4 regions of the Desulfomicrobium apsheronum genome follow, and region 4 is predicted to be linked to each of the others. Evidence: predicted binding sites of a transcription regulator. Region 4 holds the regulator's gene; each other region holds the start of a gene.
What was found. Region 4 encodes sigma-54, which starts transcription at its own class of promoters, with help from an activator protein. Its sites were predicted from a motif close to CTGGCACGGNNNNTGCTT; they were not measured.
Positions count from the first base shown of each region.

Region 1: BMZ40_RS04995 (BMP family protein) is a predicted target of sigma-54. The motif match lies at 4,395-4,412, and genes of this name have one in related genera.
Region 2: BMZ40_RS11715 (glutamine synthetase III family protein) is a predicted target of sigma-54. The motif match lies at 4,550-4,567, and genes of this name have one in related genera.
Region 3: BMZ40_RS12345 (periplasmic heavy metal sensor) is a predicted target of sigma-54. The motif match lies at 2,501-2,518, and genes of this name have one in related genera.

Region 1 covers NZ_FORX01000003.1:179,191-186,351, reverse strand. Annotated here, with positions in the region: gene BMZ40_RS05010 (ABC transporter permease) at 1-740, opposite strand, end outside; gene BMZ40_RS05005 (ABC transporter permease) at 742-1,791, opposite strand; gene BMZ40_RS05000 (ABC transporter ATP-binding protein) at 1,788-3,317, opposite strand; gene BMZ40_RS04995 (BMP family protein) at 3,363-4,346, opposite strand; gene BMZ40_RS04990 (TRAP transporter large permease subunit) at 4,610-4,924, shown strand; gene BMZ40_RS04985 (glycoside hydrolase family 3 protein) at 5,018-6,223, shown strand; gene BMZ40_RS04980 (ethanolamine ammonia-lyase subunit EutB) at 6,296-7,161, shown strand, end outside.
Region 2 covers NZ_FORX01000012.1:28,270-35,430, reverse strand. Annotated here, with positions in the region: gene BMZ40_RS11725 (adenosine kinase) at 1-956, opposite strand, end outside; gene BMZ40_RS11720 (AI-2E family transporter) at 1,044-2,108, opposite strand; gene BMZ40_RS11715 (glutamine synthetase III family protein) at 2,295-4,478, opposite strand; gene BMZ40_RS11710 (EAL and HDOD domain-containing protein) at 4,898-6,142, shown strand; gene BMZ40_RS11705 (glycogen/starch/alpha-glucan phosphorylase) at 6,154-7,161, opposite strand, start outside.
Region 3 covers NZ_FORX01000013.1:37,819-44,979, reverse strand. Annotated here, with positions in the region: gene BMZ40_RS12350 (YgiQ family radical SAM protein) at 1-1,779, opposite strand, end outside; gene BMZ40_RS12345 (periplasmic heavy metal sensor) at 1,893-2,456, opposite strand; gene BMZ40_RS12340 (nucleotide pyrophosphohydrolase) at 2,655-2,984, opposite strand; gene zraS (two-component system sensor histidine kinase ZraS) at 3,224-4,576, shown strand; gene BMZ40_RS12330 (sigma-54-dependent transcriptional regulator) at 4,573-5,907, shown strand; gene BMZ40_RS12325 (carbon-nitrogen hydrolase family protein) at 5,918-6,703, opposite strand; gene BMZ40_RS12320 ((Fe-S)-binding protein) at 7,004-7,161, shown strand, end outside.
Region 4 covers NZ_FORX01000006.1:80,676-87,836, reverse strand. Annotated here, with positions in the region: gene kdsA (3-deoxy-8-phosphooctulonate synthase) at 1-408, shown strand, start outside; gene BMZ40_RS08205 (KdsC family phosphatase) at 398-922, shown strand; gene lptC (LPS export ABC transporter periplasmic protein LptC) at 919-1,455, shown strand; gene BMZ40_RS08195 (LptA/OstA family protein) at 1,471-1,983, shown strand; gene lptB (LPS export ABC transporter ATP-binding protein) at 1,980-2,702, shown strand; gene rpoN (RNA polymerase factor sigma-54) at 2,809-4,236, shown strand; gene hpf (ribosome hibernation-promoting factor, HPF/YfiA family) at 4,307-4,849, shown strand; gene BMZ40_RS08175 (PTS sugar transporter subunit IIA) at 4,853-5,302, shown strand; gene rapZ (RNase adapter RapZ) at 5,327-6,214, shown strand; gene BMZ40_RS08165 (PTS sugar transporter subunit IIA) at 6,227-6,637, shown strand; gene BMZ40_RS08160 (PTS sugar transporter subunit IIB) at 6,640-7,104, shown strand.

The DNA.
Region 1 (7,161 bases), on a different contig from region 4:
CCTGGCTTCCAGGAGGAGAAGACGACCAGCGCGATGCAGATCCAGCCGCGTCCGTTGACCATGCCGATGTAATAGGCGTCGAAGGCGGCCAGTGTCAGGAAGGCACCGCCAACAGCCATGAAGGCCGAGCCGACCATGACGGCGCCGGTGCGCAGGCCCAGGACCGAGAGGCCTTGCGCCTCGGCGGCCAGCGGGTGTTCGCCGACCATGCGCAGGGCCAGACCGAGCGGTGTGCGCAGCAGCACATAGGCGACGACGCCGACCAGGACGAAGGCCAGGAGCGTCAGCGCGGTCTGGCTGAAGAGGACCGGGCCGATGAAGGGCAGGGCGGAGAGCACTGGGATGTCCAGCGGCGCGAAGGGGGTGATCTTGGGCGGGGTGGTGACCTGGGGCAGGAGCATGCGGAAGACGAAGGAGCTTAAACTCGCGCCGAGCATGGTGATGCCAAGGCCCGTGACATGCTGGGAGAGGCCCAGATGCACGGTGAAGACCGCGTGCAGGAGACCGAGGCTCGCACCGACCATGGCGGCGAAGAGGACTCCGCCCCAGAGGGTTCCGCCGAGGAAGACCCAGGTCCAGCCGGACATGCATCCGGCGGCCATGATGCCCTCGATGCCGAGGTTCAGGACTCCGGCCCGTTCGCAGATCAGTTCGCCCATGGTGCCGAAGATGAGCGGGGTGGCCATGCGCACGGTGGCCAGCCAGAATCCGGTTTCGAGAAAAAGGGAGAGGATGTCCATGTTATTTCCAGCGGATGCGGTAGCGGGTCAGAAACATGGCCAGGAGCACCATGAGCAGGCTCACCGCCGTGGTCACGTCCGCGATGTAGTTGGAGATGGTGATGGCGCGGCTCATGGAATCGGCGCCGATGTAGATGACGGCGATGAAGATGGCCGAGAGCACCACTCCGAGGGGATGCAGGGCGGCCAGCATGGCCACGACGATGCCGGAATAGCCGAACCCCGGGGACAGATCGAGGGTCAGGTAGCCCTTCACGCCGCACAGTTCGCTGACTCCGGCCATGGCGGCCAGTCCGCCGCTCAGGAGCGCGGTGCGGATGATGGTGGCCTGTACCGGCATGCCCGCAAAGGTGCTGGCTTTGAGGCTCGCGCCGACGGCCCGGATTTCAAAGCCCCAGATGGTGAAGCGCATCATCCACCAGACCGCCAGGGCGCAGGCCAGGGCCAGGATGAACCCGAGGTGCAGGCTCGATTTGGGAACCAGGATGGGTAGCATGGCCTGATCGATGACGGGGGCGGCCTGGGGCCAGCCCATGGCCATGGGGTCTTTCCAGGGTCCGAATACCAGCCAGTTGACGACCAGCAGGACCACGAAATTGAGCAGCAGGGTGGTGACCACCTCGTCGGCCTTGAGGTGCGTCTTGAGCCAGGTCGGAATGAGCAGGAACAGGCCTCCGGCCAGGGCGCCGGACAGAAAGAGAAAGGGGATCATGAGCCATGCGGGCAGGGTGATCATGCCCGTGCCGACCCATGTGGCCATGCAGGCGCCGACATAGAACTGGCCTTCACCGCCAATGTTCCAGAGCTTGGCTCTGAAGGCCACGGCCGCAGCCAGCCCGGTGAAGATGAGCGGGGTGGCGCGGGTCAGGGTCTCGGTCAGGGCGAAGGTTGAACCCATGGCCCCCTTGATGAGGAGACGCCAGGCGCTCAAGGGGTCCGCCCCGGCCCAGAGGATGAGCCCGGAGCAGAGCAGCATGGCTCCGAGCACGGCCAGGAGCGGCGCGCCGACTTGCCAGCCGAGGGACACGGATTCGCGTGGTTCGAATCTCATGCGGCGCCCCGGTTTTCGAAGGTTTGCCCGCTCATCATGAGCCCGATTCTGGCCCGGTCCACGGTAGCCGTGTTTTCCGGAGCGGAAAGACGGCCCTGGTACATGACCTGGATGCGGTCGGAGAGTTGGAAGAGTTCGTCCAGGTCCTCGGAAATGAGGACCACTCCGGCCCCGCGCCGGGCAGCGTCCAGAAGGTGCTGGTGCACGGCGGCCGTGGCCCCGACATCAAGGCCCCAGGTCGGCTGGTTGGCCAGGATGAGGTGGGGCCCCTGCGACAGGACCCGGGCCAGGATGAGTTTTTGCATGTTTCCGCCGGAAAGTTTGCGCACCGGGGCGTCCTTGCCTGCGCAGCGAATGTCGAAAACCTCCATGAGCTGCGCGGCCCGGGACGACAGGGCCTTGAAATTGAGCATGCCGCGTCTGGAAAATCCGGGCAGGCGGTAGATCTCCGTGGACAGATTCTCCATGACCGTCATGTCCGCCACCAGGCCCGTTCCGGTGCGGTCGTCGGGCACGCGGCCGACGCCGGCGCGGATCATGGCCGCCGGGCTTGGGCGACTCACGGTCTGTCCGCGCAGCACCACGCTGCCCCCGCTCGGGGCGACAAGGCCGGACAAGAGGTCCGCCAGCAGCGCCTGACCGTTGCCGGAGACGCCCGCGATGCCGAGGACTTCGTGGGCCTTCACGGAAAGGCACAGTTCGCACAGGCCCGGTCCCCGGTCCGGGGCGGCGGCGCGGACGTGGTCCAGGAAAAGGACCTCCTCGCCGGGCGTGAGCTTGCCGCGTGTGGCCTTCGGGATGTTGGCTCCGACCATGGCCTTGGCCAGTTCTTCGGCGCTGGTCTGTCCGGTGGCGGTCTCAAGCACCACGCGGCCATGGCGCAGTACCACGCAGCGGTCGCTGGCGGCCATGACTTCGCGCAGCTTGTGGGTGATGAAGATGACGCTCAGCCCTTGCTCGACGAGGCTGCGCAGGGTGGCGAAGAGATGGTCGCTTTCCTGCGGAGTGAGCACGGCCGTGGGTTCGTCGAGGATGAGGATGCGCGCGTCCCGGTACATGACCTTCAGGATTTCGACCCGTTGCCGCTCGCCCACGGACAGGCCGCGCACCTTGGCGTGCGGATCCACGTGCAGTCTGAAGCGGTCCATGAGCGACCGCAGCTTGGCCAGGGCGCGTGCCGAGCCCCGGCGGAGCCCCCACAGGGATTCGGTGCCGAGCATGATGTTTTCGAGCACTGTCATGTTTCCGGCCAGGGTGAAGTGCTGGTGCACCATGCCCACGCCCGCTTCGAGCGCGGCCCTGGGCGAGCCAGGGGGCAGGGGTTTGCCCTGCACTTCCACGCTGCCGGCGTCGGCCACGTAGTGTCCGAAGAGGATGGACATGAGGGTGGTCTTGCCTGCGCCGTTTTCTCCGAGCAGGGCCAGCATTTCGCCTTGGGCCAGGGTCAGGGAGATGTCGTCGTTGGCTTTGAGCGCACCGAAATTCTTGGTTATGCCGGAAAGTTTCAGCAAAGGTGTGGTGGACATGATTGACCGGAAAAAGGAGGCCGAATGGTTTCGGCCCCCTTGGGATCAGAAGGTGGATTTGGGTTCGTCGTCGTTGATTTCGATGACCAGGGTTCCGGCCTTGATGGCGGCCTCGGCCTCGGCGACCTTGGCCTTGACGTCGGCGGGGACCTTGTCCTCGAAGTCGTGGAGGGGCGCCAGGGAGGCTCCGCCCTTGGCCATCATGGTCCATTCCCGGTAGTCCTCGGCGGCGAAGGTTCCGGCCTTGACCCGCTCGATGGCGTGGTTCAGGGCCGCTTCCATGTGCCACAGGGCGGAGGTCACGACCACGCCCTGGCCGTTTTCTTCCTTGTTCATGTCATTGACGTTGCCGAAGGCGACGATGCCCTTTTCGCGGGCTGCGTCGACCACGCCGGAGCGTTCGGCGTAGAGCACGTCCACGCCGGATTCGACCTGGGCGTAGGCGAATTCCTTGGCCTTTGGCGGATCGTACCAGGAGCCGATGAAGGAAACCTTGAACTGGACGGCCGGATTGACGGCCTTGGCGCCGGCCATGAAGGCGTGAAAGAGGCGGTTCACTTCGCCGATGGGGTAGCCGCCGACCATGCCGATTTTATCGGATTTGGTCATGGAGCCCGCGATCATGCCCATGAGGTAGCAGGGCTCGTGGATGTAGTTGTCGAAGACGGACAGGTTTGAGCCGTCGGGGCCGAAGGTGTCGCCCATGAGATAGGCTACGTTCGGGTAATCCTTGGCCACCTTACGCACATCGCGGGAGATGCCGAAGGCCTCGCCGACGATGAGTTGCACTCCGGCTTCGGAGTATTCGCGCAGGACGCGGATGTAGTCGGTGTTGGAGACTTTTTCGCTCCAGACATACTCGATTTCACCGGCCGCTTCGGCCTTTAAAAGCGCCTTGTGCAGGGTCGCATCCCATTTCTGCTGGATGGGCTGGGTGTAGATGCCCGCGACCTTGATTTTTTCGGCCATGGCCGTGGTGCCCATGAGCAATGCCAGGCCGAGCACGGCCAGGAACAGGGTACGTTTCATTTGTGTCCTCGTGTTTCAAAGTTGTGTGGAGAAGGGCCGGACCGGCAGAAGCAGTATGCATGCCAGAGCATTCCGGCAGGCATGGCGCGGTGTGCCTTCGGTCCGCACCCGGTCCGCGAAAGGTGAAAGACCGGACTTTGTGTCATACGGCTGATGCCCAATGGCGCAACTTTTGTCCATGAAAAAAGGGTGTGCGCTGCTCGGAACCGATCGATTTCGCAGGTATTCATGGATGGTACGGGCCGTACTTGGAAGCTATCATCATGGGTATGTTTCTGGACGACACGGCCATGCTGGTCATCGTCGCGCCGCTGTACATTCCGCTCATCATCGCTCTTGGATTCAACCCCATCTGGTACGGGGTGCTCTATACGGTGACCTGTCAGATCGCCTACATGACTTCGCCCTTTGGCTACAATCTCTTCCTGATGAAGGCCATGGCGCCAAAAGAGGTCATCCTGGTCGACATCTATGGTTCCATCGTGCCTTTCGTCACCCTGATGGTGATCGGCCTCGGTCTGATCATCGCATTTCCGCAGATCGCCCTCTACTTGCCGGAGCTGTACTTTCCCAAGTAACACATGCGCGAACACGGCCGGGAGGCTCCCTCCCGGCCATCAGCAAGGGGGAATGACATGACGCGAGGGATGGCTGGGATGTTTGAGAGGCCCGTGGGCAAACGTATTTTCAGAGGGGTGCGGCAGCCGGGGCCTGCCGGTGTTTTTCATGACAGCAACTCATCCATCGGGATGCTTTTTTTTCTTGGAGCGATGCTGCTCCTGGTCCCGGCCTCGTCCGGGTACGCCATGGATACGGCCTCGTTGCGGGCCATGGCGGGGCAGATGCTGCTGGTCGGCTTTCGCGGGACGGCGGTGAACAATGACTCGCCCATCCTGCGTGACATCCGGGAGTACAATTTGGGGGGTGTGATTCTCTTTGACCGCGACGTGCAGCTGAAAAGCACGGAGCGCAACATTCAAAGCCCCGAGCAGGTCAAGGCGCTGACCGCGAGCCTGCAGGCCAACGCCCGAACCACGCTGTTTGTAGCCGTGGACCAGGAAGGCGGAAAGGTGCGGCGCTTTCGGGAGGAACGGGGTTTTGCGCCGAGTCCCTCGGCCAAGGTCATGGGGCAGGGCAGTCCGGAGCAGACACGACTTGAAGGCGAACGGACCGGGAAGCTTCTGGCGGGCCTTGGCGTGAACCTGAATTTCGCACCCGTGGCGGATGTGGACGTCAATCCGCAAAGTCCAGCCATCGGAGCCCTGGAGCGCAGTTTTTCCGCTGATCCGGATCAGGTCGCGCTCCATGCCCATGCCTTCAGCCGGGGACTGCTCTCGCAAGGGGTGCTGCCCTGTCTCAAGCATTTTCCCGGGCACGGCAGCGCCACGGTGGATTCGCATCTAGGACTGACCGACATCAGCAAGACCTGGACCTCGGCAGAGCTGCGACCCTATGAGCTCCTGATTCCGCTGAAGGCCAGTCCCCTGATCATGACCGGACACCTCTTTTTGCGCCGGTTCGACGAGGTTCATCCGAGCACCCTGTCCAGGGCCGTGCTCACGGGGATTTTGCGGCAGCGACTCGGGTTCGAGGGCGTGATCGTTTCCGACGACATGCAGATGCGAGCCATTGCCGAGCATTATGGCCAGGCCGAAGCGATTCTCCTGGCTGTCGAGGCCGGGGTGGATATTCTGGTTTTCGGCAACAATCTGGACTACGACCCCGACATTGTGCCCAAGGCCGTCGATGTCCTGGTCAAGGCCGTGGAGGAGGGACGTCTCTCCGTCGAACGGATCGAGGCCTCGCATCGGCGCATTCAGGCCGCCAAGCAGCAGCTTCAGACCAGCCTTGCCTGGGGGCCGCAGGCACAGCCATGACCACGCCCGCGATTTGCGGGCGTGAAGAAAGACCAACGGCGCACGGCTTCGCCTTGCCCGACAGGACATGAAATGAAACGAACTTTGAAGGATGTGCTGGCCAAGGCCTCGCCCCTGCGCTCGGGCGACGTCCTGGCCGGAGTGGCGGCCGCCACGGAAGAGGAGCGGGTGCTGGCCCAGATGGAGCTGGCCGGGGTGCCCCTGACCCGCTTTCTGGAAGAACACGTCATCCCCTACGAGGAAGACGAGGTCACGCGGCTGATTATCGATACGCACGACCAGATGGCCTTTGCGCCCATCCGCAGCCTCACCGTGGGCGAGTTCCGGGACTGGCTCCTGACCGATGAGGCCGACAGCGATACGCTGGCCCGCCTGGCCCCGGGCGTGACACCGGAGATGGCCGCGGCCGTGTCCAAGCTCATGCGCCTGCAGGACCTGGTGCTGGTCGGCTCCAAGTGCCGGGTCACGACCCGCTTCCGGAACACCATCGGCCTGCCGGGCACCTTTTCGGTCCGCCTGCAGCCCAACCATCCCACCGATAACCTTTCGGGCATCGCGGCCTCGACCCTGGACGGCCTGTGCTACGGCTGCGGCGACGCGGTCATCGGCATCAACCCGGCCACGGACAGCCTGGACAACATCTGCCGCATCTCCGACATGCTGGGCGGGCTCATCGCCCGCTACGCCATCCCGACCCAGAGCTGCGTGCTGACCCACGTGACCACGACCATGGAGGCCATTGAACGCGGCGCGCCCGTGGACCTGTGCTTCCAGTCCATCGCCGGGACCGAGGCCGCCAACGCGAGCTTCGGCGTGCGGCTGTCCCTGCTGCAGGAGGCGCTGGAGGCCACGCGGTCCCTGGGGCGCGGCACGGTGGGGGACAACGTCATGTATTTCGAGACCGGCCAGGGCAGCGCCCTCTCGGCCGGGGCGCACCA
Region 2 (7,161 bases), on a different contig from region 4:
TCGGGCTGAAGCCGGGGGCCGAAGGTCGTGACCACCTTGGATGCCGCCAGGCTCGCGAACTCGCCGGCCTGGACGTAATTCATGTCGTGAGTGATGCCGTACAGGAAGGCCCCGGCAAACATGTCCCCGGCGCCATTGGTGTCCAGGGGCGTGACCAGGCAGGCGTCGATCTCGTGCATGTCCACGCCGTCGTACACCAGAGCGCCCTCCCCGCCGAGGGTGACCACGAAGGTCTTGGCGTTGCGGCGCAGCTTGTCCACGGCCTTGGCCAGGGTGCGGCATTCGGCCCAGAGCATAGCCTCTTCGCGATTGCAGAACAGCAGGTCCACCCCTTCGCCGACAATCTCCTCCAGGCCCAGACGAAAATATTTGACCATGGACGGATCGGAAAAGCTCAGCGCCGTCCTGACCCCGGCTTCACGGGCGATGTTCATGGCCTGAACAACGGCTGGCCGCGCCGTGGGCGAGGTCACCAGATAGCCCTCGGAATACAGGAATTCGGACTCGCGCAGCTCTTCCGGGCACAATTGCGCGGCAGACAGGGACTCGGAGATGCCAAGATAGGTGTTCATGGTCCGCTCGGCGTCGGGCGTGATCATGACCAGGCACTTGCCGGTGACTCCGTCAGCGCGGCGCTCGGCAAGGTTGGTGCCGACCCCGGCCCGGGCCAGTTCCTGGGCGTAGAAATCACCCATCTCGTCGTTGCTGACCAGACAGGTATAAAAGGACTTTCCGCCGAAAAAGGCATTGGCCACGATGGTGTTGGCGGCCGACCCGCCGCCGGAACGGACGCTGCGCTCGCTACGCAGGTATTCGAGCAGCTCGAACTGCCGCTCTTCATCGACCAGGGTCATGAACCCCTTTTCCACGCCCATGGTTTCCAAAAAGGCATCGGGCACCTCAAATTCCATGTCGACCAGGGCGTTGCCCATTCCGTACACATCGTATTTTTTCATCAATTCTTCCTATGAGCTCTTTATTTTAATTGTATTTTTCATTGGTTTTATAGGTCCTATAGGTCGTATGGGACCTATATACGCAATCTAGCTTTCCACTACCAGGCATCCGCGGCGCATTTTCCAGACGCCCAGTACCGATTGCACCAGCGAGGCCAGCGGAATGGCGAAGAATACGCCCCAGAAGCCCCAGATGCCGCCGAAAATCAGGATGGCCGTGATGGAGGCGATGGGGTGCAGGTTGACGGCTCCGGACAGCAGCAACGGCACCAACAGGTTGGCGTCCAGAAGCTGGATCGCGAAATAGACGATCATGGCCCAGGTGAAATGCGCGTCAAGGCCCCACTGAATGTAGGCGATGATGACCACCGGCACGGTCACGACCACGGCCCCTATATACGGGATTATCACGGACAGGCCGACCAGGAGGCTCAGGAGCATGGCATAGTCCAGACCAAAGAACAAAAAACAGGCGTAGGTCGCGATCCAGACGATGAAGATTTCCCAGATCCGGCCACGCACGTAGTTTCCGGCCTGCATCTTGACGTCCATCCAGACCGTGCTGGCCAGGGTGTGGTCCTGAGGCAGAAAGCCGCACAGCCAATCAAGGATCACTTCCTTATCCTTCAGAAAGAAGAAGACCATGATCGGCATGAGCACCATGTAGACCACGAAGGAAAAGACGGAGCGCACGGAGGACAACGAAAAAGCCAGGACCTGCTGCCCGTACTGGGAAAACTGGGCGGTCAGGGAGTCGACCACGGTCTGCACCTGGGCCTCGGTCAGGATCGGATACTGCCGGGGCAGATGCACGAGGGCGTTCTGGGCCTTGGAAACGATCCAGGGAATGTTGTCGATGAGATCCGTGATCTGGGACACCAAAAGCGGCACCAGCGCCAGGATCATCACCGCCAGAAAAAGCATGAACAACCCGAAAACCAGCACCACGGCCAGCATGCGCGGCCAGCGGAAGCCGACCAGAAAACGCACCAGCCCTTCCAGAAGAAAGGAGATGACCACGCTGGCGATGACAGGAGCCAGCAGATTGCCTACGGAGAGGACAATTGCCCCGCTGACGACCAGCACCAGAAAAAGGATGACGAGTTGCGTGTCGGAAAAAACGGCACTCATCCATCTGCGAAAAATTTCCATGGGGGTTCTCACGTGCTCGGTGCAAAGACGCCACAGATATCTAGACACACGTGCGCCCGGCGTCAACACAACGAAAAAAGGCTGCCCGGAGGCAGCCTGAAGAGATTCCGTGAACCGGCCGGTGTTCGGCAAAGACCTGGCGAGGGGAGGATGCGCTTCGACAGGCCGGTTCGGGCGGAAAAATGGTTAACGGATGAAGAGCATCTCCTGGTAGCTGGGCAGCGTCCACAGATCGTCCGCGACGATCGTTTCCAGAAGGTCGGCATGCTTTCTGACCTCGCCCATGGCGGGCAGGATGGTCTTGTAGAAGTAGTTGGCGTGCTCCAGGGTGGAGTTGCCCTTGTCGCCTTCAAGCAATGCCTCAAGTTCGTAGGTGACCTTCTGCATGCCGCGCAGGTTGGCGGTCAGCTGATCCAGCGTGGTTGTGCCGAATTCCTTGCCGATGGCCTGGAGGTTGGCGCAGGCCGTGGCCAGTTCGCTCTGATAGCGGAAGGAAGCCGGGAAGATGACGGTCTTGGACATGCGCAGCATCAGATTGGCTTCGGTCTCGATGGTCTTGCAGTACTGCTCCAGGTAGATCTCTTCTCGGGAGCGCAGTTCGGCTTCGGTCAGCACGCCGTACTTGGTGAAGAGCTCGATGGTCGAGGGGATGGACAGCATGGGCAGGGCGTCGGGGGTGGCCTTCAGGTTGGCCAGGCCGCGCTTTTCGGCTTCCTGATGCCATTCGTCGGAATATCCGTCGCCGTTGAAAATGACCTGATCGTGATCGACCATGATCTTCTGCAAAAGATTCTGCACGGCTTCATTGAGCTTGGCCTTCTTGCCGCCGGTGGCATTTTCGAGCTCGGTGGCGACGTAGTCCAGGGACTCGGACATCATGGTGTTCAGGGCCACCTGCGAGCCGGCGATGGACATGGAGGAACCCACGGCGCGGAATTCGAAGCGGTTGCCGGTGAAGGCGAAGGGGCTGGTGCGGTTGCGGTCGCCCGGATCCATGGGCAGGGGCGGCAACGTATCCACGCCGATGTTCATGACGCTCTTCTTCTTGGAGCTCTTGACCTCGCCCTTCTTGAACTGCTCGAAGACGTCGGTCAGCTGCTCGCCGAGATACACGGACATGATGGCCGGCGGGGCCTCGTTGGCGCCGAGACGATGATCGTTGGAGGCGCTGGCCACGGTGGCGCGCAGCAGCGGACCGTACTTGTGCACGGCGCGGATGGCGGCGGCGCAGAAGACCAGGAACTGGGCGTTTTCATGCGGCGTGTCGCCGGGATCGAAGAGGCAGCCGACTTCATCGTTGCCGATGGAATAATTGAGGTGCTTGCCCGAGCCGTTGATGCCGGCAAAGGGCTTCTCATGCAGCAGGCAGACCATGCCGTAACGCTTGGCCACGCTGCGCAGCACGGTCATGACCAGCTGATTGTGGTCCGTAGCCAAGTTGCCCTGCTCGTAGATGGGCGCGATCTCGAACTGGCTGGGAGCCACCTCGTTGTGACGGGTCTTGACCGGCACGCCGAGCTTGAACAGTTCGCGGTCCACTTCCATCATGAAGGACATGACGCGGCGCGGGGTCACTCCGAAATACTGGTCCTCGAACTCCTGGCCCTTGGGCGGCTTGGCGCCGAAGAGACTACGGCCGGCGATGAGCAGATCGGGACGCGCGAAGATGAAATTGCGGTCGATGAGGAAATATTCCTGCTCGGGCCCGGCGTAGCTGGTCAGGGGCAGCTTGGTCTCGACGCCGAACAGCTTCAGCACGCGCTTGGCCTGCTTGTTCAGGGCCTGCATGGAACGCAGCAGCGGAGTTTTCTTGTCCAGTGCCTCGCCGGTCCAGGACACAAAAGCCGTGGGGATGCACAGGAAGGTCCCGTTGGGGTTCTCAAGGATATAGGCCGGGCTGGTCACGTCCCAGGCAGTGTAGCCGCGTGCTTCGAAGGTGGCGCGCAGACCGCCGGAAGGAAAGCTGGAGGCATCGGGCTCGCCCTGGATGAGCATCTTGCCGCTGAATTCGGCCACTGCTCCGCCCATTCCGTCGGGGGTCAGGAAGGAGTCGTGCTTCTCGGCGGTGAGGCCGGTCAGGGGATAGAAGACGTGGGTAAAATGAGTGGCGCCCTTCTCGATGGCCCAATCCTTCATGGCGTTGGCCACGACATCGGCCACGGACGCGTCAAGCTTCTCGCCCAGCTCGATGGTCTTCTTCAGGGATTTGTAGACGGTTTTCGGCAGGCGTTCACGCATGACCTTGTCGTTGAACACGTTGCTTCCAAACATTTCCGTCAGGGAAGTTTCGTTGAAATTCAGGGGCGCATGCATGGGTTTGTAGTCGGTGATTGCCTTGATGGCGTCCCTGCGGGCCGTGAGTCCGTTCATGATATCCTCCAGGACAAGTTGATGTATGCTTTTATTGCTACTTTGATCCGTGATTACAATTGCAAGGCATAAAGCAATTCAGATGCCATTAGCGCAACATGTTGAAATATATAAGCACCATGAATTTCGGAAGTAAATAGATTACATTTTTGAAATATGCAATCCCGGCAAACCGGAATTAATCCGGAATTAAATTACAATTTTGCAAAACAGCCCGCCATGCTGCCATCACCGGGCATGGCGCACCCTGCCTTGCATGGCGCGGATGGCTGCCGGGACAAAGCAATTCGTGACGTCCGCCTCACACGAATCATGTACATAAATGTCAACACGGATTTAAACCAGGCAAATAAGAGTTCAAAATTGCGCAGTGTTCTGCTAGTTTCAGGGCAGTCCTCAATTCCAACCCGGAGCCACCAATGCCCGCAGCCGTTCTCAGCGCCACGAACCTTCATCTTCTGTCTCGATATCCGATCTTCACCGCCGCCAAGACAGTGTGGGGATACGAGATCCAGGCCACCGCGAGCATTGTCCCGGACCAGCCTTTGGACCCTGAGCGGGTCAATGTAGGGGCCGCAGTCATTGCCGGTGATTACATCGGCCTGAACACCATACTGGCCCGCAACAAGAAAATGCTCCTCTCCTACACCCGGGAGCAATTGCAAAACCAGATTCCGTACGCCTTTCCGGCTCAGTCCTCCGCCATCCTGATCAGCCCGGATTTTCAAAACGACCCGGACCTGCTCCCGGCGCTGAAACAGATGGCAGCGGACGGGCACACCATCGCCCTGGAATGGAATGCCGGGGTCACCCCCCTGCCCCCTCTCATGGAACTGGCCGACGTGATCTGTCTTGGCACGCCGGACATGGCCGAAGAGCTTGCGAAAATCCCCCTGGTCGCCAAGACCGTGATCGTGCGCAACGTGACCACCCGCGAGGAAGTCGAACGGCTGCAAAGCCTGGGCATCTCCCTTTTCCAGGGGCGCTTCTTCAAGACCGCAGAGATCATTCCGGGCAAGAAGCTGTCCTCGCACCAGAATTCGCGTCTGCAGATTCTGCGCATCATCGAAGCCGAGTCGCCCGATCTGGACCAGCTGGCCCGGACCATCCAGGCCGACGTGAGCCTCTCCTACCGACTGCTCACCTATCTCAACTCCCCGACTTTCGGGTTCATGCGCAAGATCGACTCCATCCGCCAGGCCATCACGCTTCTGGGCTGGATCAACGTGCGCAACTGGCTGCGCGCCGTGCTGCTGGCGGACATCGCGCAGGGCGAGGAACAGACCGAACTTTTGCATCTTTCGCTGCGGCGGGGAAAATTCCTGGAACAGACCGTGGCCGGTCACGACTACTGGGACTTCAAGCCCGACGAGATGTTTCTGCTGGGCATGTTTTCACTGCTCGACGCCATCCTCGGAATCCCCATGGCCGACGCCCTGGCCTTTCTGCCCCTGAACGACGCGCAGAAAAAGGCCCTGCGCGGCGAGAGCACCACGGAATACATGCCGCTGCTCACGCTCATGCTCGCGTTCGAGGACCAGGGAGAAAATGCTCCGGACAGGATCCTCATGGACCTGAACCTTGAGCGGGAAACAATGCGGCGACTGCATCGCGAGGCAGGCGCCTGGGCTTCCTCCATTCTGGAGATCGGCCAAGGCGCCTGACGAGCCGGAGTTTATGTCAGGGGCGAAACCTTCCAGATGTTCCGCGCGTACTCCATGATGGAGCGGTCGCTGGAGAACTTGCCCATGTTGGCGGTATTCAGGATGGACATGCGCGTCCACAGGGCAGGGTCCTCGTAGCATTTCGAGACCCTGGCCTGCTCTGCCACGTATTTCGCGTAATCGGCCAGGACCAGATAATAATCGCCGTGAGCCAGGAGCGAATCGACAATGGGTCTGAACAGGCCCGGCGCCTCCGGCGAGAAGAATCCGGTGGAGATCATGTCCAGCGCCTTCTTGAGTTCGATATTGCTTTCGTAGATCTGCACGGGATCATAGCCCCCGGAATGCAGACGGTGCACGTCCTCTTCTGTGTGTCCGAAGAGGAAGAAGTTGTCCTCCCCCACCACCTCCCTGATCTCGATGTTGGCCCCGTCCAGGGTGCCGATGGTCAGCGCTCCGTTGAGGGCGAACTTCATGTTGCCGGTGCCGGATGCTTCCATGCCCGCCGTCGAGATCTGTTCGGACAGATCCGCAGCCGGAATGAGCTTTTCCGCCTGCGAAACACAGTAGTTGGGCAAGAAAACGACCCGCAGATCATTGCCAACGGCGGGATCACCGTTCACGGCCTGACCCACGGCGTTGATGAGCTTGATGATGAGCTTGGCCTGCATATACCCCGGCGCGGCCTTTCCGGCAAAGAACAGCGTGCGCGGAACATGATGCGCGACGCTTCCTGAGCGGATGCGGTTGTAGAGGGTGATGACGTGCAGAACGTTCAGAATCTGCCGCTTGTACTCGTGGATGCGCTTGATGTGCATGTCAAAGAGCGTGGCCGGGTTGATGCCTACGCCGAGCTTGCGCAAAACGTAGCGGGCCAGGAGTTTCTTGTTGCGCTTGCGCACTTCCTGCCAGCGCTGCTGGAATTCGGGATCGTCGGCGTAGGCGGCCAGCTCGGACAGGTGCGACAGGTCATGAATCCACTCGTCCCCGATGACGGAGCCGATCAGCTCGGACAGGGC
Region 3 (7,161 bases), on a different contig from region 4:
GGGGCCAGCACTTCGCGCGGGCGCTGCACAACGGTTCGCGCAGCTTTTCGGGCGAGGTTCGCGCCTTGCGTCCATGGGACGCCCGGGAGCCCTGTCTTCAGGCGGGAGCAGGATGCGATGCTGGCGCAGCCGTTCTTCGTCTGTGCGGGGCACATGGACGGGTTTGCCTTCCGGCGTGATGCCAGCATGATACATGGCCGTGGCCACGGCTCCGGGGATGGGGATGAAGCACTGCACCTGTCTTGGCTTCCAGCCGCGGGCGCCGAGCCATCCTGCCAAGGCGCGCATGTCGTCGTCGGTGGTGCCCGGGAAGGCGCTCATCAGGTAGGGGATGACGTATTGTTCCTTGCCCGCCTGTTTCGATTCGCGGGCGAAGATCGTCAGAAATTCTTCGAAAACGCGGTTGCCTGGTTTGCGCATCAGCCGCAGGACGTGGTCGCATACATGCTCGGGCGCGATTTTGAGCTGTCCGCCCACGAATTCGCGCAGATAGCCGCCAAGGGCAACCATGTCCTTAAGGGCCAGATCGAAGCGAACTCCGCTGGCCACGCGCACGCCGCGCACGCCAGGAGTGCGGCGCAGGGTGCGCAGCAGATCGAGGTGGGCCTTCTGGTCCATGCTGAAATGCGGGCAGACGGTGGGCGTCATGCAGCTTGCCCGTTTGCAGGGCTGGCCTTCCTTGTCGCAATACGCGCCCCACATGTTGGCGCTGGGGCCGCCGACGTCGGAGACATGGCCCTTGAAGTCAGGGCTTGCCGCCATGCGGCGGACCTCGTCCAGAATGGAATCCCGGCTGCGCGAGGCGATGCGTCGGCCCTGGTGCAGGGCCAGGGTGCAAAACGAGCAGCCCCCGCCGCAGCCGCGATGGCTGGTCACGGAGTCGCGGATCATCTCCTCGGCCGGAATGGGCTGGTTGTAGGCGGGGTGAGCCTTGCGGGCGTAGGGCAGGGCGTAGACCCTGTCCATTTCCGCCGTGGTCAGCGGAGTGGCCGGCGGCGCGATCAGGATGGATCGGTTTGCGACGCGCTGCACGGCCCACTGCGTACCGTCGTGGACCTGCTTTTCGAGCAGGAGTGTGGCCCGCATCAATTCCTTGGGGTCGGCAAGCATGTCTTCGTGGCTGGGAAGCTTGATATCTGCGGGGAGATCTCCGTCGGCGATGACGGTGCCGGGGATGCCCCTTAAATCCCGGTCTGCCTGCAACCGGGTCGCGATGTCCAGGATGGCTCGTTCGCCCATGCCGTAAACCACGGCGTCGGCCTTGGCATCAAGGAGGATGGGCTTGCGCAGGGCATCGGTCCAGAAATCGTAATGCGTGATGCGCCGCAGCGAAGCCTCGATGCCGCCCAGAACCACGGTCAATCCCGGAAAGGCGCGTCGCAGCAGGTTGGTGTAGACGATGCAGGCCCGGTTGGGCCTGGCTCCGGCCCTGCCGCCGGGCGTGTAGGCGTCTTCGGAGCGTTTTTTGCGAAAGGCGGTGTAGTGGGCCAGCATGGAGTCGATGGCTCCGGCCGAGACCCCGGCGAAAAGACGCGGGCGGCCCATGACGAGCAAGTCCTCGGGATCGTTCCAGCGCGGCTGGGTGATGATGCCGGTGCGCAGTCCCTGCGCCACCAGCGTCCGGCCCAGAAGGGCCATGGCGAAGGAAGGGTGGTCCACGTAAGCATCGCCGCTGACCAGAAGCACATCGAGTTCGTCCCAGCCAAGCTGGTCCATCTCATGGCGGGTCATGGGCAGAAATTTGGGCTGGGGAAGGGATTTGCTGGAAAAAAGGCTCATGGTTCGGGCCTATAGGCCCCCGCGCCCGAGTGGGCAAGAACAAAAAAAGGCGGCCCGAAGGCCGCCCGGCAGGCGATGTCGCCCTGAGTGCGAAGGGGTTTTCTTAATGTGCCTTATGCGCCCGGAGTGGCGGGAGCGGCGTTCGGGGCTGGCACCATGCCCGGACCCGTGCCAGGATTCATGCCAGGATTCATGCCCCGGCCCATGCCACGCTGGCCGAATTCACCGTGGCCGCGGCCATGTCCGCCCTTGCCCCGGCGGTCATGCATGCCAAAGCCCATGGGCAGGTCGATGCCGATTTCCTTGCTCACCCGGGCCTGCAGGGCTTCGCGCTTGGTCTGCATCTGGGCGCGCAGGTCGCTCAATTCGCCGACCAGGGCGGTGATGGTTTCAGGCTTGGTGTTGGGGTTGCCGGACAGGGCCTTGAGCAGGGTGTGCTTCTCCCACATGGCATTGCGCATGGGGGTCATTTCCTTGCGATGTTCGTCCAGAATGCTTTTGAGCTGGTCCTGCTTTTCCTGGGGCAATTGCTGGATGGCAGGGTTCATGTTCCGGCCCGTGCAGTCCCCGGCGCCACCCATGCCGCCCATGCCACGCATGGGGCCGGCGAAAGTCAGGGTGCTGAGTACGACGATGCCGAAAATGGCCAGGATTGCGATGCTTGTCGTTCTTTTCATGAGATCCTCCAAATGGTTTTGATTAGCGAATGTACCAGAGAGGATATCAAGGGGCGTGCCAGAGTGGGTTTTATTTCTCAACTATCTGTTTTATTGAGCTTTTTAAGCCGTGATTGTCGATTGTTTCGCTTCTGCCCTCGTGCAGGCGGATAGAATCTGACCACCTGCCTGAAGCTTTCGGTCAGAATCTGACCAGGTTCAGGCCGAATGCAGCTTTGGATTGTTTTTGTGGCGATTTTTGTCGCGCAGTGTTTTCTTTTCCAGGTTGCGGCGCATGGCTTCCGTCAGATCGACCCCGGTTTGGTTGGCGATGCAGGTCAAAACAAAAAGGACATCGGCCAGTTCGTCGCCCAGATCGTTTTTTTCGTTGTCCTTGAAACTCTGGTCTCCGTAACGGCGGGTCATGATGCGGGCCACTTCGCCGACTTCTTCCATGAGAATGCCGAGGTTGGTCAGTTCGGAAAAATAGCGGACCCCGATTGTTTTCACCCAGGCATCGACATCTTCCTGCAGTTCGTTAAGGCTCATGATGCGCTCCTTTTCGGCCTGCCTACGAAATCCTTTCCTGCGTGGCAATGTGCGCGTGACCGATGAGTTTTGAAGTCCGTCACCGTCAAATGAAACAGCGATTTGTAATGGGGCCTGCCATGACCGGGCAGGCAGGATATTTGCTAGAAGAGGGCTTCGTTGGTAGTTTCCATGTTCAAGGATGACAATCAGACCGCGAGGCGTGCCGGGCATGCCTTGCTTCAAGGACGGCACGGGCAATGATCAATCAGGCACCTCTTTCGACATCCATCTTCTGGCGGCGGCGCGGCCTTATCCTGCTTGTGCCCGCAGTGCTTACGGCCGCGATTCTGATCTGGCTCGCCGTGGAGGGACGCGCGCGGGAGCAGCGCACCATCGCCCGCATTCTAACCACCCAGGGCGAGACCCTGATCCGGTCCGTGGAGGCCGCCCGGCGCATGGGCATGCGCGGGCAGGATGGGCGGCAGTTTCGCCTGCGCTTTCTCATGGACGAGATGATCCGGCAGGGGGACCTGCGCTTTTTGGGGCTGATCGACGCGGCAGGGCGCTTCGAGGCCCTGAGCGAGGCCGAGCCGGGCAGCGGCGTCACGGCGGAGGCGCTGTCCGCCCTGCCCGCATCCACGGAGCCCGCGTGGGCCATCATCCGGCCCGGCGACGATCCGCTCTTCGTGGTCTATCGCTATTCCCGTCCGCCCCGGCGCACAATGCACGGAGGCATGATGCACGAGACCGTCCCGAATTCAATCGATGAGCGCACGCTCATTGCCGTGGGCCTTGACGCCTCGCTCTACCTGCGCGCCGTGCGCAAGGATGTCCTGACCCTGGCCATGGCCGGTGGTCTTGGTCTAGCCTTGGCCTTTGCCGGGGCGGTCACGCTTTTCTGGCGACGCAAGGTGGCAGGGCTTGAAAGAGAGGTGGCCCGGCAGGAGCGGCTGGCCGCGCTTGGCACCCTGGCCGCCGGAGTGGCCCACGAGATCCGCAATCCATTGAGCTCCATCAAGGGCTTTGCCACCTATTTCGGCGCCAAGTTCGAAGCCGGGACGCAGGATCGGGAACTGGCCGAGGTCATGATCGGCGAGGTCGACCGCCTGAACCGCGTCGTGACCGAGCTGCTTGAACTGACCCACCCTGCGCAGCCGCGCCTTGCGCCCACCGACGTGTCCGATCTTGTCCGGCATGCCCTGAGACTCGTGGAAGATGATTGCCAGGGCAAGGGCATCGCCGTGCAGACCCGGATCGCAAAGCTTGAGAAACAGACTCTCGACCCGGACCGCATGCTGCAAGTCCTGCTGAATCTGTTCCTGAACGCCATCCAGGCCATGCCCCACGGAGGCGTGCTGACCGTTTCCGCGCAGCGCGTGAAGGACCGGCTGGAACTGCGCGTGAGCGACACCGGTCACGGAATCCCGGCGCAGGATCTGGACAGAATCTTCGATCCGTACTTCACCACCAAGAATCAGGGGACCGGCCTTGGGCTGGCCACGGTTAGAACCATGGTGGAGGCCCACGGCGGGCAGGTGCGGATTGCGTCCGAGCCGGGGCAGGGCACGCAAGTGACTCTTGATCTGCCTGTAAAGGGAGAAAATCGATGAAGGCGCGAATTCTGGTGGTTGACGATGACCGGGCCCACATGACCATGCTCGTGGCCATGCTCGGCAGCTGGGGGTACGAGGTCGATACGGCGGATGACGGGGCCATGGCCGTGACCAGGGTGCGCGAGCGCGCCTACGACGTGGTTCTGACCGACGTGCGCATGGCCGAGGTGGACGGGATCGAAGCCTTGCGCCAAATAAAGAGCTACAACCCCTACCTGCCCGTGCTGATCATGACCGCCTATTCTTCCGTGGATGTCGCGGTCCAGGCCCTGAAAGCCGGAGCGCTGGACTATCTGCACAAACCCCTTGATTTCGGGGAGCTGCGCATGGGCCTTGAGCGGGCGCTGGAGCAGGGCGGGGCGCAGCGTTCAGCGCAGGTTGGCGGCGAGGCGGATCCGTTGTCGGAGATGATCGGCGACTCGCCCCCCATGCGCGAGCTTGCGGCCATGATCCGGGCCGTGGCCCCATCCGAAGCATCCGTGCTGATTCTGGGCGAATCCGGTACGGGCAAGGAGCTGGTGGCCAAGGCGCTGCACGAGGGGAGTCCGCGCAAGGCCAGGCCCATGATCACGGTCAACTGCGCGGCCCTGGCGGAAAATCTGCTCGAGAGCGAGCTCTTCGGGCATGAAAAGGGCGCGTACACCGGGGCGCAGCGGCAGCGGGACGGACGGTTCGTGCAGGCCGACGGCGGCACCCTCTTCCTGGACGAGATCGGTGAAATGGCTCCCGCGTTGCAGGCCAAACTCCTGCGCGCCTTGCAGCAGGGGGAAGTGCAGCGCCTCGGGAGCGACAGATCCATCCGCGTGGATGTGAGGGTTCTCGCCGCGACCAACCGCGACCTTGAGGCGGAAGTTCGGGACGGTGGCTTTCGTGAGGATTTGTACTACCGCCTGAACGTCATTGCCCTGCGCGTCCCCGCGCTCAGGGAGAGGCCCGAGGACATCCCTCTTTTGGCACGGCATTTCCTGCACCGCTTCGCTGAACGCAACCGCAAGAGCTATCGCGGCTTTTCGCCCAGGGTCATGGATCTGATGCTTCATTACGACTGGCCGGGCAACGTGCGCGAGCTGGAAAACGTGGTGGAGCGCGCAGTCATCCTTTCGCCCGGCGAATTCGTCACGGAGAATGACCTGCCCGCGACTCTGCGCGGGTCCGAGAAGTCGGCCACGGGTCCGTCTGGCGGCCAATCACTGGAGGATGCGGAGCGCGAGGCAATCGCGCGCACCCTGGAACAGGTGGGCAACAACAAGAGCGAGGCCGCGCGCGTGCTGGGGGTGACCAGGGTCACCCTGCGCAGCAAGATGAAGAAGTTCGGGCTCGATTCGTGAAGGACGCGATCTAGTAGCGGTCCGGCGAGTAGCGCCTGGCGGGCAGGCCCGTGGCCAGTTCCAATTCCAGTTGCTGTACCAGAAGTCCCGGCTGCCCGTAGGGCTGATGAGCCAGGCATGAGCCGTCGGGCGCGACCAGGCTGGTGGCCGAGTCCTGGTAATCGAGGGCGTAGTTCACGCTGGCGAAAAAGATGCCGTTTTCAACGCTGCGGCAGACCATGGCCATTTCGTAATAGGGACCATCCGGGTCTCCCCAGGCCTGGGACGTGCGTCCGGCCGTGTTGCTGCCGGTGCATTGGGGATGAAAGACGATCTGTGCTCCCCGGCAGGCCGACCAGCGAACGGTTTCCGGATAGCGCCACCCTTCATGGCATATGACCACTCCAAACTTGACTCCGTTCATTTCGAAAATCTGCCGTCCCCGGCCGGGGACATAAATTCCTTCTTCGTCTGGATCGAGTTGGGTCTTGCACTGGCGGCCCATGATCTTGCCTTCGGGTGAAATGACCTGAACAAGGTTGTAGCGCCCTTGCTCCGAAGGCCATTCCATGGGCAGGATGACCCCCATTCCATGCTCGGCCGAGGCCTTGCACACGATATCCAACGCTTCGCGCAGCTCGGCTTGTTCACACAGGGGAATGGAAAAATGCTGGCCGCGCATTCCGGGCAGATACGCTTCGGGAAAACAGAGCAGGTCCACGTCGAAAGAAGCGGCCTGGTCCATGAAATCGAGGATGTTCCGGAGCGAATGCTCCAGCGACATGGGAACAGGGGCAGTGGCGAGTCCGATGCGCATAGACGGTCCTTGGATTTGGTGGTGGACGTTCTTTTTTTGCGCGTCTAGCTTGAAATACTTAAAAATTCAAGAGTGCGAAGAGGGGGATACTTATTTATACGTATTTTCATTTTTGTTCTTTTGGTTATAGTAATTAGTTTTATTCAAGCCTGATAATTCTCCAATGTTGGCGGATTTCAAGATTTGCGTGATACATTGCCATTTTCGAAAACGAACATATTGTGTTGACTTGTGAAAATATCTGAAAGATAATTTTAGCCACAAAATTGTGTGGGATAATTTTTTTGGGCAAGGGTAGCCATGAGCACTCCATCTTGTTTCATGAATCCGGAATTGCGCTCCTTTTTGGAACGGTTCGATTTTTCAGCCTGCATGGTCTGCGGATCCTGCGCCAATGGCTGTCCGATCACGGGCACGCCGGGCATGGCGGGATGGGATACGCGCAAGGTCATGCGTCT
Region 4 (7,161 bases):
CAGTTCATGGCACCCTGGGACATGCAGGGACCGGTGGAAAAAATCCGCTCCGAAGGATTCGAGCGCATCTGGCTGACCGAGCGCGGATCCATGTTCGGCTACAACAATCTGGTCGTGGATTTTCGCTCCCTGGTCATCATGAAGCAGTTCGGCTGCCCCGTGATCTTCGACGCCACCCACTCCGTGCAACTGCCCGGCGGACAGGGCACGTCCTCCGGCGGCCAGCGCGAGTTCGTGCCGCCGCTGGCCCGGGCTGCCGTGGCCTGCGGCTGCCAGGGCCTCTTCATGGAGATCCATCCGGACCCGGACAAGGCCCTCTGCGACGGCCCCAATTCCTGGCCCCTGGCCAAGGCACGCACCCTTCTCTCGGAGCTGGCGGCCATCTGGAGCATCCCAAATGAATGCTGAACTCCTCGCCCGGGACGTGCGTCTGATCATCCTGGACGTGGACGGGGTGCTCACCGACGGCGGCCTCTATTATGACGAATCAGGCTGCGTGATGAAACGCTTCAACGTCCAGGACGGACTGGCCATCAAGATGGCCCCGCAGGCCGGCATCGAATTCGCGGTCATCACCGGCCTTGATTCCCCGGCAGTGCGCAGGCGGGTCACGGAGCTTGGCATCAGCCATTACTATCCCGGCCATCACCGCAAGGCCCCGATCCTGCGCCGGATTTCCGAAGAGACGGGCATCCCCTTGGCGCAGATGGCCTATGTCGGTGACGACTGGGTCGATGCGGCGCCTATGTCCCTGGTCGGGCTGCCCATCGCCGTCCCCAACGCCCGCCCCGAGATATTGAAACTCGCGGCCTGGACCACCAGATCCATGGGAGGCCAGGGTGCCGTGCGCGAAGCCATAGATTTCATCCTGCGCGCCCAGGGCAAACTCGAAGCCCTTTGGCAGGACTGGGTCCGGGAATGAAGCGACTGTTGGTCGGGCTTTTGGCCCTTGTCGTTCTGGCCGGAATCGCGATGCTCGGCAAACGCCTGCTCTGGCCCGAGCGTCTGGACAATCCGTCGATCCGGAATCTGGATGTGGACCTGAGCCTCAAAGGCGTAAACCTGAGCCAGGGCAAGGACGGCAAGAAGCTCTGGAACCTGAGCGCCACCGGCGCCGACTACTCCGAAAACGGCGATGAACTGACGCTCGCCGCCCCGATCATCGTCTATTGGGGCGAAGAAGGCGGGGAACCCATCGAAGTTCGGGCGCCCAGGGGGCAGGTCTGGCAAAAAGAGGACCGGGCCAGAATGTGGGATGGGGTCAACGGCACCCAGGGCCAATACGAGATGCGCTCCGAGACCCTTGACTACACAGGACAAAACCGCACACTCGTGCTCGGCGGCACGGTTGAACTGACTGGCGAATCCATGCAGGGCCGCTCGGACACCCTGACATATTTTCTGGACACAGGGGACTTCCTGGCCCAAGGCAACGTCCAGGTCATCATGAACTGACAAGCGGGTTACCAAATGCGTTCACTCATAATTCTTCTCTTCCTCGCCTGTGCGACGCCTCTCTGGGCGGCCGAGACCGTCCCGGTCAAGATCACTTCCGACACCATGACCTACACCCAGAAAGGGGACCAAGTGATTTTCACCGGCTCCGTGTATGTCATTCGTCAGGACATCCAGCTCTGGTCCGACACGCTGACCGTGCTGCTGGAAAAAAAGGATGGCGCCAAGAACGCCACCCAGAGCGTGCCTGACGAGCAGGGAGCCATCAAGAAAATCATCGCCAAGGGCAACGTGCGCATAAAAGCGGACAAGGGCCGCACCGGCACCTGCGGAAAGGCCACCTACGAAGCCGACAAGGACCTACTGACCATGGAAGACAGCCCCATGCTCATGGAAGGCGCCAACAAGATCCAAGGCGAGGTCATAAAGCTCTACATCAAGGAAAACCGCAGCGAGGTCCTGGGCGGCAAGGGACGGGTCGAGGCCATCTTCAACACTCCCGCCGGCAACCAGGGGCTTGGGCAGTGACCACCCTGACCGGTCAGAATCTGGCCAAGCGTTACGGAGCCAGGGATGTCGTGCACGACATCGAGCTTGACGTGAGCCAGGGCGAAGTGGTTGGCGTCCTGGGGCCCAACGGGGCAGGCAAGACGACCACCTTCTACATGCTCGCGGGCATCGTGCGGCCCACGCGGGGACAGGTCCTCCTGGACGGCCAGGACATAACCCGCTGGCCCCTGCACAAAAGGGCCCGCGCGGGCATGAGCTACCTGCCGCAGGAAAGCTCAATCTTTCGCAAACTGACCGTGCGTCAGAACCTGCAACTGATTCTCGAATATTCGGGATTCTCACGCGACGAGCAAAAGCACACGGCGGACAGGCTGCTCGATGAACTGGGGATCACCCGCCTTGAAGGACAGCTGGCCGCCTTTCTGTCCGGCGGAGAACGCCGCAGGCTGGAAATTGCCCGCGCCCTGATCCAGAATCCAAAATTCATCCTCCTGGACGAACCCTTCGCCGGCATCGATCCCCTGGCCGTGGACGACATCCAGGCCATCATCCGGGACCTTCGCGACAAGAACATCGGCGTGCTCATCTCCGACCACAATGTTCGCGAAACGCTCCAGATCTGCGACCGTGCGTACCTTGTCCACGACGGCCGCATCATCCTGAACGGCAGCCCGGAAGAGATCGTCGCCGACCCGGGTGCGCGCAAGGTTTACCTCGGTGAAGGATTCAGCCTCTAGCGGACACGATTTTCCAAGGATTGCCAGGACCTAAGCTTTATGGCAGATTCGTTACTGGGTAGTTTTTTAGCCTGCAATCCTCTGACACGGTGAAACCAAATCAATTATGGGCCTTGAACTCCGACAAAACCTCAAGCTGACGCAGCAGCTGGTCATGACACCGCAGCTGCAGCAGGCCATCAAGCTGCTTCAGCTCTCCAGATTCGAGCTTCTCGAAGCCGTTCAGCAGGAGTTGCTTGAGAACCCCATGCTTGAGGAGGGGGTCAAGGAAATTTCAGAAGAGCACGAAATCCAGGCTCCGGCAGAAACACGCCCGGAAACTTCCTACGAAGACGCGGAGCTGATGCGCAACGCGGACTGGGAAAACTACCTCGGCGATTTTTCAAGCACCGCCAAGCAAGTGCAGTTCAAGGAGACCGAGGCCCTTGAGGAGATGATGTCCTACGAGGCCAGGCTCTCGGGCAAGCCTTCCCTGGATGGTCATCTGCTGTGGCAGCTCTGTCTGTCCAACATCACCGAAGAAGAGGAGATGATCGGCGAGGCCATCATCGGCAACCTCGATTCCCAGGGCTACCTGATGAGCACCGCCGAGGACATCGCCTCCGAGACGCTCTCTCCCCTGGCCCTGGTGGAGTCCATGCTGCATCGTCTGCAGCGCTTCGATCCCGTGGGCGTGGCCGCGCGCTCTCCTCGGGAATGCCTGCTCATCCAGCTGGAAATGCTGGGCCAGGACGATCCCATCCTGATCTCCCTGGTGGGGGAACATCTCGAAGACATCGAAAAGCGCCGCTACAAACCGCTCCTGCGCAAGTTCAAGATCCAGATGGAGGATCTCAAGGCCTATCTGGACATAATCCAGTCCCTGGACCCCATGCCGGGCGCCAGTTACGGCAGCGAGAGCACCATATATGTCAGCCCGGATGTTTTCGTGTACGAATACGAAGGGGATTTCGTCATCGTCATGAACGACGACGGCCTGCCCAAGTTGCAGCTCAGCCCGTACTACATGGACGACATGCACCTGGCCGTCAAAGGCCCGGACCGTGAATATCTGCACGACAAGATGCGCTCCGCCATGTGGCTCATGAAGAGCTTGCACCAAAGGCAAAGAACATTATATAAAGTGGTTGAAAGCATTGTCAGGTTTCAGCGGGGCTTTTTTGAACACGGGGTGACCAAGCTCAAACCGCTCATCCTCAAGGATGTAGCCGATGACATCGAAATGCACGAGTCCACGGTCAGCCGGATCACCACGAACAAATACGTGGCCACCCCGCACGGCATCATGGAACTGAAATTTTTCTTCAATTCCGCGCTGGAAATGGATGATGGAACCCAGGTCGGATCCGAATCGGTCAAGGCCATCATAAAGAAAATGGTCAGCGAGGAAGACCCGAAGCACCCCTACAGCGATGAAAAAATCGCTTCGGTGCTGAAGGAACGGCTGGATGTGAACATCGCCCGGCGAACAGTGGCCAAATATCGCGCGGTGCTGGGGATCGATTCCTCATCAAAGCGAAAACAGGTTTTTTGATATCCCGCCCTTTGGGCCGCCCCTTTCGGACGGCAAAAAGGGCTGACCCTCAACAATCGAGGAGGCTTCCATGAGGATTACCTTCAATTTCAAAAACTTCGATCCTTCCGACCATCTGCGCAAATACGCCAAGGACCGCTTCGGCAAGCTCGCCAAATTCATGGCCGGCACCCCCGACGCTGAGCTGCAGGTCAATCTCGAAGTGGAGAAATTCCGGCATGTCGCCGATATAGTGCTGACTGGAAAGAACGTGCATATCTCCGCCCGCGAAGACAGCGAGGACATGTACTCCACCGTCGACCTCGTCTGGGACAAGCTTGAAGCCCAGATGCGCAAGACCCGCGATAAGGACAAGAGCCGACGCAAGGGCGGCAGCGACAGCCCCCGCATGGACGCCGCGAGTTTTGACGACGACGCGGACACCAGGCGCAAGCCCGTCATCCAAAAAACCGATGACTTCTCGCCCAAGCCCATGATCGTTGAAGAAGCAGCGCTGCAGCTTGAAAGCTCGGACAACGAATTCCTCGTATTCCTCAACGCCGAAAGCGAAAGGATCAATGTCATTTACCGACGCAAAACCGGCGATTTCGGTTTGATCGACCCCGGGGTATAGGGAATGAAGCTTGCTGAATACCTGGACAAGGATTTGATCATCTCCGACCTCTCGGCCAGGACCAAAACCGAGGTCCTGGCCGAACTCGTTTCGACGCTGTCGACCAAATACCCCGATCTTGACCCCAAGCGCGTGACCCAGGTCCTCATGGACCGGGAAATGCTCGGGACCACCGGCATCGGAGACGGCATCGCCATCCCTCATGGCAAGCTGGACAGCATCGATCAGGTTCTGGTCATTGTCGGCCGCAGCCACGAAGGCGTGGATTTTGCCAGCCTGGACCACAAGCCGGCCAGCATCTTTTTCACGGTGCTGGCTCCTTCAAACGTGGTTGGCCTGCATTTGAAACTCCTGGCCACGGTTTCCCGCCTGCTCAAAGACGGATCGTTCCGCCAGGCCTTTGCCAATTCCCCCGGTCAGGAAGGACTGTGGCATCTGCTGCAGACCGTCTAGCACGAACGCATTCGGAGTATCCCCATGCAGCCTCAACCTGAACAGAAAAACGTGGTCATTGTCTCCGGCATGTCCGGTTCAGGCAAAAGCACGGCGCTCAAGGTCTTTGAAGACATGGGCTTTTTCTGCGTGGACGGACTTCCGGCGCGCATGGCTCCGGCGCTCATCGAACTGTTCTTCAACTCCTCCGCCAAGGACTACCCCGGGCTGGCCATGGGCATGGATCTGCGCCAACCCGACTTTGTGGGTCAGTGGAAGGAAGTGCTGCTTGATGTCCAGAAGTTTTCCGTGCGGCCGACCATTCTCTTCACGGATTCCTCCAACCAGATCCTGCTGCGCAGATACGCCACCACCCGCCGTCCGCATCCCCTGGCCTCGGGCAACTTGGGGCTGGAGGGGGCGCTGGAGCGGGAACGGGAAATACTGGAACCCATCCGCGCCCAGGCTGATCTGGTCATCGACACGTCGCATTATTCGGTGCACGATCTAAGAAGGGTCATTCAGGACAAGTGGGAGAGTCTCTCTTCCCGCAGCCAGGGCATGCGCGTGCATCTCATCTCTTTTGGCTTCAAGTACGGGGCCCCGGCCGAGGCGGACATGGTTACGGACCTGCGCTTCCTGCCCAACCCCTATTTCGACGAGGCCCTGCGCCCCATGTCCGGAAAAGACGAAGCCATCGCCCGGTACGTGCTGGACAGCAACCCCGGGCGCGAATACCTGCGTCGGCTTTTGGAATTTCTTGATTTCACCCTGCCGCTTTATGCGCTGGAAGGGCGTTACCGCCTGACCATGGCTTTCGGATGCACGGGCGGCCGCCACAGGTCCGTGGCCGTGACCGAGGCCGTTCTGGCACATCTGGGCGAACAGGGCTTCAACGTATCTGTCGAACATCGGCATTTCAGTCTTGGATAATCTGGAGGAGTAATGGTTGGAGTGATCGTGGTGACCCATGGCCAGTTTGGCAAATATCTGCTTGAAGCGGCCCAGACGATTTTAGGGCCGCAGGAACAGTGTGCCCACATAGCCGTGGAAGGAACCGTGGAAATGAGCGCCCTGCTTTCGGACCTCAAGTACACCGTCAAGCAGATGGAAACGGGTGACGGCGTCATCATCCTGACCGACATGTTCGGCGGCACGCCGTCCAACATCAGCCTGTCTCTGCTTCAGCCGGGCAAGGTCGACGTCCTGTCCGGGGCGAACCTGCCCATGCTGCTCAGGGTTCTGGGCATGCGCACCCAGGATCTGTCCAAACTCGCCCAGGACGCCAAGAACGCGGCCATTCAAGGCATCGTTGTCGCCGGCGAAGTATTGACCCGCAAAATCACCGAGGCTTAGCCGTGATCTGGTTCCGCATCGACAACCGCCTTGTGCATGGCCAGATCATCGAGGCCTGGCTTCCGCACATCAGGGCCAAGACCCTGCTGGTCGCCAACGACGACCTCGCCGCCGACGAATTGCGGCAGGAAATCATGAGCCTGGCAGTGCCAAGCGGCATCTCCTTTTTGTGCTGCCAAGTCTCGGAGGTCGCTTCGATGCTGCGCAACGTACGCAAGAACGATCCGGATCAGCATGTCCTGATCCTCTTTTCCGACTGCGCCGATGCCAAGGCCGCGCACATGGCCGGGCTGTCCTTTTCCCTGGTCAACATCGGCAATCTGCATTACGGACCGGGCAAGGAGCAGGTGTGCGAACACATCGCCCTGGGAGCGGAAGACCGCTCCTGTCTGAAATATTTCAAGGAGCACGGCGTGGAGATCGATTTCCGCTGCGTGCCTTCGGCAACGACCAAGATTAACCTGTGATGAATACTTCTCGAATCAAATCGGCATGATCGACACTCACGATCTCATCCTGCTGGC